Halorhodospira halophila SL1: one gene and its partner. The protein of the gene in region 1 binds, or shares a complex with, the protein of each later gene. Links are inferred from orthologs where the notes say so. Each region holds a gene or a part of one and is shown on either strand. Other genes may lie near its edges.

The links.
Region 2: the proteins of mnmG (region 1) and mnmE are in contact, whole or in part, in a solved structure (PDB 9HIP), measured with the Escherichia coli proteins. The link is inferred for Halorhodospira halophila SL1 from one-to-one orthologs.

Annotation. Positions count from the first base shown.
Region 1 is NC_008789.1:1-5,078, reverse strand. Bases 2,067-4,974 are described here. They hold mnmG (tRNA uridine-5-carboxymethylaminomethyl(34) synthesis enzyme MnmG), read left to right. Parts: upstream 2,067-2,523; coding sequence 2,524-4,425; downstream 4,426-4,974. Other genes in these bases: rsmG (16S rRNA (guanine(527)-N(7))-methyltransferase RsmG), read left to right, coding at 4,415-4,974; fabF (beta-ketoacyl-ACP synthase II), read right to left, coding at 2,067-2,376. Outside these bases: endolytic transglycosylase MltG, read right to left, coding at 1-387; pabC (aminodeoxychorismate lyase), read right to left, coding at 426-1,292; more of fabF, read right to left, coding at 1,306-2,066; more of rsmG, read left to right, coding at 4,975-5,044. UniProt on the Escherichia coli protein: NAD-binding protein involved in the addition of a carboxymethylaminomethyl (cmnm) group at the wobble position (U34) of certain tRNAs, forming tRNA-cmnm(5)s(2)U34.
Region 2 is NC_008789.1:1,336,722-1,339,721, forward strand. It holds mnmE (tRNA uridine-5-carboxymethylaminomethyl(34) synthesis GTPase MnmE), read left to right. Parts: upstream 1-795; coding sequence 796-2,205; downstream 2,206-3,000. Other genes in the region: yidC (membrane protein insertase YidC), read left to right, coding at 1-838; acpP (acyl carrier protein), read right to left, coding at 2,428-2,667; fabG (3-oxoacyl-ACP reductase FabG), read right to left, coding at 2,802-3,000. UniProt on the Escherichia coli protein: Exhibits a very high intrinsic GTPase hydrolysis rate. Involved in the addition of a carboxymethylaminomethyl (cmnm) group at the wobble position (U34) of certain tRNAs, forming tRNA-cmnm(5)s(2)U34.

The DNA of each region.
Region 1 (5,078 bases):
GGTCTGCTCCACGGCCTCGTGTTGGCCCAGCTCCTGGCGCAGCCGCGCGAACGTCCAACCCTCGACGACGGTCAGGCGGTGCAGCTTGACCCGCCCGGCACGGATCCGCGCCAGCAGCTGACGCACGCTCATACCCTGCTCGACGACATACTCGCCGGCCTTGAGCTCACCCGAGATGTCGCTGAGGCGACCGTAGATTCGCAACGCGAGGCGCGTCGATCCGGGGATCCAGCCACGGGACTCGAGACCCCGGGAGATGGCGTGCAAGGACCCTCCGCGGGGGACCTCGAGGATCTCGGGGGGGGCGCTGACCTCCAGTGGACGGTGATCGAGCTCGTAGAACAGCCATCCGCCGACTCCCGACGACACAACAAACACCAGAGCCACGGCGACGACCCACCAGCGTCGTCGCGGTACGCGCCCGATCAACGCCCTGCCCCGCCGCGCATCGCCGGCTCCTCAACCAACGGGGTGAGCCCATGATCGGCGATTGCCTGGAGATAGCGCTGACTCACCGGTCCGACCGGTATCTGCGTACCCGCCACGGAACGGACGGGCCAGAGGCCGATCAGGCTGTTGGTCAGAAAAAGCTCGTCCATCTCGGACACCTCGCCCGGGTAGAAGCCACGCTGCTCGACCCGCAGCCCGAGCGTCTCGGCGTACTCCAGGACCCAGCGCCGCATCACACCGGCCACGCCTGAATGTGTGAGAGGGGGCGTCATGAGCACCCGATTGCGGATTCCGAAGAGGTTGGTCGCTGTGCCTTCCACGATGAGCCCGTCGGCGTCGAGCATCAAGCCCTCGGCGATGGCGGCATCCCGCCATTCGGATCGGGCCATCACCTGCTCCAGGCGATTGAGATGCTTGATGCCGGCCAGCCGGGGTTGCGTGCTGATGCGGGTCCGACAGAGCCGGACATCAACCCCCTGCCAGCGCTCCGGCGGAATCGCCGGAGTATTGTGCAGTGTCAGGATTCGCGTGGGGATTGGCCTGGCAGGCGGCAGGTAGCCACGACCCTCACTGCTGCCGCGGGTGTAGACCACCTTCAGTACGCCCCGCTCCACCTTCTCGGTGAGGAAACGGGCCTCTTCCCGCAGGGTGGCCAAGGGCGGCTCGGGCAGCCCGAGTCGGCGCGCGCCGTCTAGGAGCCGATCCATGTGGTAGTCCCAGAGGCATAGCCGACCGCGGCTGACCGCTACGGTCTCGAACAGTCCATCGCCATAGGCGAGGCCGCGATCCTCGGCGTCGAGGGCCGTATCCGCGCGGCCGTTGACCAGTTGCTTACGGCTCAAAGCCCCCCACTTCTCAGCTCGGCTTGCGGAAGATCAGGGAAGCGTTCGTCCCGCCGAATCCGAAAGAGTTGCTGAGGACCGCTCGCAGCGGCTGCTTCCGGGCCTCGCCCGGCACCAGGTCCAGCCCGGCACAATCCGCTTCGGGTTCGGCCAGGTTGCACGTCGGCGGGATGATCCCGTCACGCAGGGCCAAAACACTGAATACGGCCTCGAGACCCCCCGCGGCACCCAGCAGATGTCCGGTTGCCGACTTGGTGGAACTCATGGCGACGTCGCCGGCGCCCGCACCGAACAGCCGCTTGACCGCAGCCGCCTCGGCCACATCGCCGACCTGGGTCGACGTCCCGTGGGCGTTGATATAGTCGATGTCTGAAGGATTCATGCCGGCGTCTTCAAGGGCCCGCGCCATACAGCGCTGCGCCCCCTCCCCGCTCTCCGCCGGTTGAGTGATGTGGTAAGCGTCCGAACTGGTGCCGAACCCGACCAACTCGGCGAGGATCGTCGCCCCGCGCTTCCGCGCATGAGCGTAGGATTCGAGCACCACGACCGCGGCCCCTTCACTGAGGACAAAGCCGTCGCGATCGACGTCCCAGGGCCGACTCGCGCCCTGCGGGTCATCGTTGCGTGTCGACAGCGCCCGGGCGGAGGAGAACGCCGCCAGGCCCAGCGGGGTGATGCACTTCTCCGCCCCACCCGCGATCATGACATCGGCGTCACCGGCGGCGATCATCCGGGCGGATACCCCAAGGTTGTGGGTCCCTGCTGCGCAGGCCGTCACCGTCGACAGGTTGGGCCCCCGCAACCCGTAGTGGATGGACAGATTGCCGGGCGCCATGTTGATCACACTGCTCGGCACCAGGAACGGGGATACCTTGCGCGCCCCCCCTTCCATCAGCGCCTGGTGCCCGGTCTCGATCCCCTGGATCCCGCCGATGCCGGAACCGATAGCCACTCCGATCCGGTCTGCGTTGTCCTCGCGGATCTCCAGGCCGCTCCCATCCAGGGCCTCGGCGCAGGCACCAAAGGCGTAGTGGATGAACGGATCCATCCGCCGCGCCTCTTTGCGCGGCAGGTACTGGGACACATCGAACCCTTCGATGGTCCCGCCGAACTGGACCGTAGTTCCACGTGGAACATCCACGTGGCGGTCGACGGCCGCCTCGCCCCGCAAGTTGGTTCCACGTGGAACATCCCCCTTGAGGCTTCCGTCCCGGCGGCCCAAAATCCCCGCATGAACACCAACCGCTTCGATGTCATCGTCATTGGCGGCGGGCATGCCGGCACGGAGGCCGCGGCTGCCGCCGCCCGACTGGGCCGTTCGACCCTCCTGATCACGCACAACCTCGAGACCATTGGCGCGCTCTCCTGCAATCCGGCGATCGGCGGCATTGGCAAGGGGCACCTGGTCCGCGAGATCGACGCGCTAGGCGGGGTGATGGGGCGGCTCGCGGACGCATCCGCCATCCACGCCCGGGTCCTCAATCAGCGCAAGGGGCCGGCGGTGCGTGCCACCCGCATCCAGGCCGACCGCCCTACCTACGCCCGGGCCGCGCGCCGGGCACTCGACGCCTTGCCCGGCCTTGCCCTGCTCCAGGACGCCGCCGAGGAGCTGCTGGTCGCTGATCAGCGCTGTTATGGCGTACGGACAGAAAGCGGCGCGACCCTTCACGCCGATGCGGTGGTGGTGACCGCTGGCACCTTCCTCGCCGGCCAGATCCACATCGGGCATGTCCAGCACAGCGCTGGCCGCGCCGGGGACCCGGCGGCGGATCGCCTGTCGGCATCGCTGCGCGACCTTGGGCTTGCGGTTCACCGTCTCAAGACGGGCACCCCGCCGCGCATCGACCGGCGAACAGTGGCCGTCGAGCAGCTCGATGCCCAGCACGGCGACACCCCGCGTCCGCTCTTCTCGCCCTTCCGCCCGCCGGAGGCGCCGCTGCCGGAGGCCGCCTGCCTGATCAGCTGGACGACGCCGGAGACCCACCGCATCATCCGCGATGCCCTGGACCACTCCCCGATGTACAGCGGCGCGATCCAGTCGTCGGGCCCCCGGTACTGCCCGTCGATCGAGGACAAGGTCGTCCGGTTCGCCGACCGCGACCACCACCAGGTCTTCCTCGAGCCCGAGGGGCTCGACGCCACTGAGCTCTATCCCAACGGAGTCTCCACCGGCTTGCCGTTCACCGTGCAGGAAGCCCTGATTCGCAGTATGCCGGGCCTGGAGGCGGCCCGGATCACGCGTCCCGGCTACGCGATCGAGTACGACTACCTCGATCCCCGGGGACTCACCCCGTGGCTCGAGAGCGCCACCATCGCTGGCCTCTACCTGGCTGGCCAGATCAACGGCACCACGGGCTATGAGGAGGCCGCCGCCCAGGGTCTGATCGCCGGGCTCAACGCGGCGCGTGTGTCGGCGGGGGAGGATCCCTGGTTCCCCACCCGCGAGGAGGCCTACATCGGTGTCTTGATTGACGATCTGGTCACCACAGGCGTCACCGAGCCCTACCGCATGTTCACCAGCCGCGCTGAGCATCGGCTGCGCCTACGCGACGACAACGCCGAGGACCGCCTGACCGAGGTCGGCCGCCGCCTGGGCTCGGTCGGGGACGATCAATGGACGCGTTTTGCCCGTTACCGCGACGCCCTCAACGCCGAGCGGGCGCGTCTTAACGGCACGCGGGTACACCCGGGCCGGCTGACGGCCTCCCAGCAGGCCCGTCTCGGTGGCGCGCTGCGCCGAGACCAGACGCTGTTCGACCTGCTGCGCCGTCCTGAACTTTCCTACGATGACGTGCGCTTCATCGGTGGCCTGGAGGAGGCCGACCTCCCGGTTCGCGCGGTCCAGCAACTGGAGATCGAGGCCCGCTACGACGGGTATGTGGAACGCCAGGAGTTGGAGAACCAGCGCCACCAGCGGTACGCGCAGGTCCGCCTCCCCGAAGCGCTTGACTATGCCGCCATCGACGGCCTGTCCACCGAGGTCCGTGAGCGGCTGACCCGGATGCGCCCGGCAACGGTGGGGCAGGCGGCCCGCCTGCCCGGAGTCACCCCGGCCGCGATCTCGCTGCTGCTGATTCATCTACGCCGCCGCGGCTGGCTGCGCACGCCGACCGGAGGTGAAGATGCCGCGTAAGTACCTGGAATCGCGGCTCGAAGACCTCCAGATTGAACTCGACGCCCCGGCCCTGGAGCGCCTCGAGGGCTTTCTGTCCCTGCTCATGCGCTGGAATCGCGCGTACAATCTCACTGCTGCGCGGGACGTCGAGACGCTCATCGACCGGCACCTGCTCGACAGTCTGGTCGTCCGACGTTACCTCCCGGCCGGCGCGCTGGCCGATGTGGGCAGCGGGGCCGGCTTCCCTGGGCTCGTGCTGGCCCTGATTGAGCCCGATCGATCGGTGACCCTGATCGACAGCAACGGCAAGAAAACGCGCTTCCTTCGCCAGTGCGCCACGGAGCTGGGCCTGCACCGCGTTCAGGTGCGCCAGGCGCGTATGGAGGCCCTGGATGACGGTGACTTCGCTGTGGTCACCGCGCGCGCCGTGGCCCCGTTGGCCACACTGATCCCGGGGACCCGCGGGCTCCTCGCCCCCGACGGGGCCCTGCTGGCGTTGAAGGGCGAGCGGATCCAAGAGGAGCTGGCGGAGCTCCCGGAGGCGCTCGTCGAGGCGCTGGACGTTCACGAACTGCCGGCCATCGCGGGTCAGGGGCGGGCCTGCCTCGTCGCCTGCCGCGCAGCCGTCCATCTCTAACCCCGCGTGGCCGGGGGCCGAAACGCAGGAGAGT
Region 2 (3,000 bases), 1.3 Mb from region 1 along the record:
GCGGGGCGAGACCTACCGGTACTACACCCGGGCCCTGCCGCAGGAGACCTACCTCCTGGGGATGTCGTCGCCCTGGCTGCAGGTGGCGGCCGGGGAGAGTGGTCAGAAGACCAACCATCTGTTCGTTGGCCCCAAGGAGCAGGACCGACTCACGGCGGTGGGGTCGGCGCTGGATGTCGATGACCTGCGGCTGACGGTCGACTACGGGTTCCTGACGATCCTCGCCAACCCCCTGTTCTGGGCGTTGGATCAGATCGAAAACCTGGTGAAGAACTGGGGCGTGGCGATCCTGATCCTCACGCTGCTGATCAAGATCGCCTTCTACAAGCTGTCGGCGATCAGCTATCGCTCGATGGCGAAGATGCGCAAGGTTCAGCCGAAGATGCAGCAGATCCGGGAGCGCTACTCGGATGATCGGCAGCAGATGAATCAGGCGCTGATGGAGCTGTACAAGAAGGAGAAGATCAATCCGCTCGGCGGCTGTCTGCCGATCCTGGTGCAGATCCCGGTGTTCATCGCCCTGTACTGGGTGTTGGTGGAGAGCGTTGAGCTGCGCCATGCACCGTTCATGCTGTGGATCCAGGATCTGTCGAGCCGCGATCCGTACTTCATCCTGCCGCTGCTGATGGGCGCGAGCATGTTGGTGCAGATGAAGCTGAACCCGCCGCCGATGGATCCGATCCAGAAGCGGGTGATGCAGGTGCTGCCCTTCGTGTTCACGGGCTTCTTCATGCTGTTCCCGGCAGGGCTGGTACTCTACTGGCTGACCAACAACATCCTGTCGATCGCACAGCAATGGTACATACTGCGTCAGGTAGAGAAGTCCGACACGGCCTAGAAGACGACGACGCGGATACGATCTGCGCGATGGCGACCCCGTCCGGTCAGGGCGGGGTCGCTGTCGTTCGGGTATCCGGATCGCGGGCCCTGGAGGTCGCCGAAGAGGTGGCGGGACCGTTGCCGGCGCCCCGAGAGGCCGGTTTGCGCCGGTTTCGCGACGCACGCGGGGAGACCCTGGATCACGGCTTGGTGCTGGTGTTTCCGGGGCCGGGGTCTTACACCGGCGAGGACGTGGTTGAGCTGCAGGGGCACGGCAGCCCGGCGGCGGTGACCGCGGTGCTCGAGGCCTTATGCGCAGCTGGGGCGCGGCCAGCCGGCCCTGGAGAGTTTTCCGAGCGGGCGTTCCTGAACGGGCGGTTGGATCTCACGCAGGCCGAGGCGGTGGCCTCGCTGATCGAAGCGGAGACCGACGGCGCGCGCCGCGCAGCGCTACGGGCGCTGTCCGGGGCGTTCGGCCAACGCGTCGATGGGCTGGCGGATCGGATGATCGATCTTCGGGCGCTGATCGAGGCGTTCCTGGATTTTCCTGAGGATGAGGATGTACCGGCGGACCCACCGGAGCTCGCGGCCGAGATCGAGGCGTTGGGCTCGGAGCTGGCGGAGATCCGGCGACGGGCGGCGGCCGGGGTGCGTTTCGGGGAGGGGATCCGGGTGGCGCTCGTCGGCCCGCCGAACGCGGGGAAGTCGAGCCTGCTCAACGTGCTCAGCGGCGAGGAGGCGGCGATCGTTTCGGCACAGGCGGGTACCACGCGGGACGTGGTCCGGCAGTGGGCGGCGCTGGGATCGCGGCACGCCGAGCTCTTGGACACCGCCGGGCTGCGGGATGCGGAGGCCCAGGATGAGATTGAGGCCGAGGGTGCGCGGCGGGCGCGGGCGGCGGCCTCGGAGGCCGATCTGCTGCTCGTGGTCATCGAGGCAGGGAAGACACTGGACGAGGAACTGCGGGCGCGGATTGCGGAGCAGGCGCCGCGTCCGGTGGTGGTGATTGTGAATAAGATTGATGCCAGCGGGGACGAGGCAGGTTGGGAAGGAGAGAGTGAGGTGGGTGCCCATGTCCGGAGGGCGCGGGTGAGTGCGCACACCGGGGCGGGTATCGAGGCGCTTCGGCGCGGGCTGGCGGCGCTGGTGGACCGTGAGGCGGGAGAGGACGCCTGGGCGGCTCGGCATCGACACATCGAGGCGCTGGATCGAGCCGGGGAGGAGCTGGAGGAAGCGCTGGTGGTCGCCCGGCGGGGCGGGCAGGAGGAGCTGGTCGCCGAGGCGCTGCGTCGGGCGCAGACGGCGCTCGGCGAGATCACCGGGCGCGTTAGCCATGAGGCGCTGCTAGGGCGGATCTTCTCCGGCTTCTGTATCGGAAAAGAATAGCTGGACGTGTCAAACTCGGTAATGGGCCGGATCCCGCTACGGCCTTCGGTCACTGCGGACCAGGCCTCGGCAGCGGAGTTCCCGACCGGGGAAACCACCCCCAGTCCAGTTACGACAACGGCTCGATCATCCATACCCTTGTGCCCTTCAAGGCGCGGAATGTATCGGGGCCGATCCACCGGATCGGCCCCGCTGCGCCTTCAGACTGTGGCCCCGGGGGCTTTACCCCTCGAGGTGCTTCTTGATGTAGTCCACGGCCTGCTGGACCGTTGTGATCTTTTCGGCTTCCTCGTCGGGGATCTCGCACTCGAACTCTTCCTCGAGCGCCATCACGAGCTCGACGGTGTCCAGCGAGTCGGCGCCAAGGTCGTCCACGAACGAGGCCTCACCAGTGACCTCTTCCTCTTTGACCCCCAGTTGCTCGACGACGATTTTCTTGACGCGATCTTCGATGCTGCTCATTAAAAGGTCCTCCGAGGTTCTAATTGGCGCAGTCTTCCGGCTGCGGCGCGTATTGTAGGGGAACAGTCCGCTGAGTACCAGAACACCCCTGCGGAATCCTGAACCAAACTCAACCCGTTGTTTGAAAAGTTTTTTTAAGCCATGTACATGCCGCCGTTCACATGCAGCGTCTCGCCAGTGATGTAGCCGGCAGACGGCGATGCCAGGAAGGTGACCGCCGCGGCGATGTCCTCCGGGCTACCGAGCCGCTCGAGCGGCACATTGCCAATCAGCGCCGCCCGCTGATCCTCACTCATGGCGGCAGTCATGTCGGTCTCGATAAAACCGGGGGCC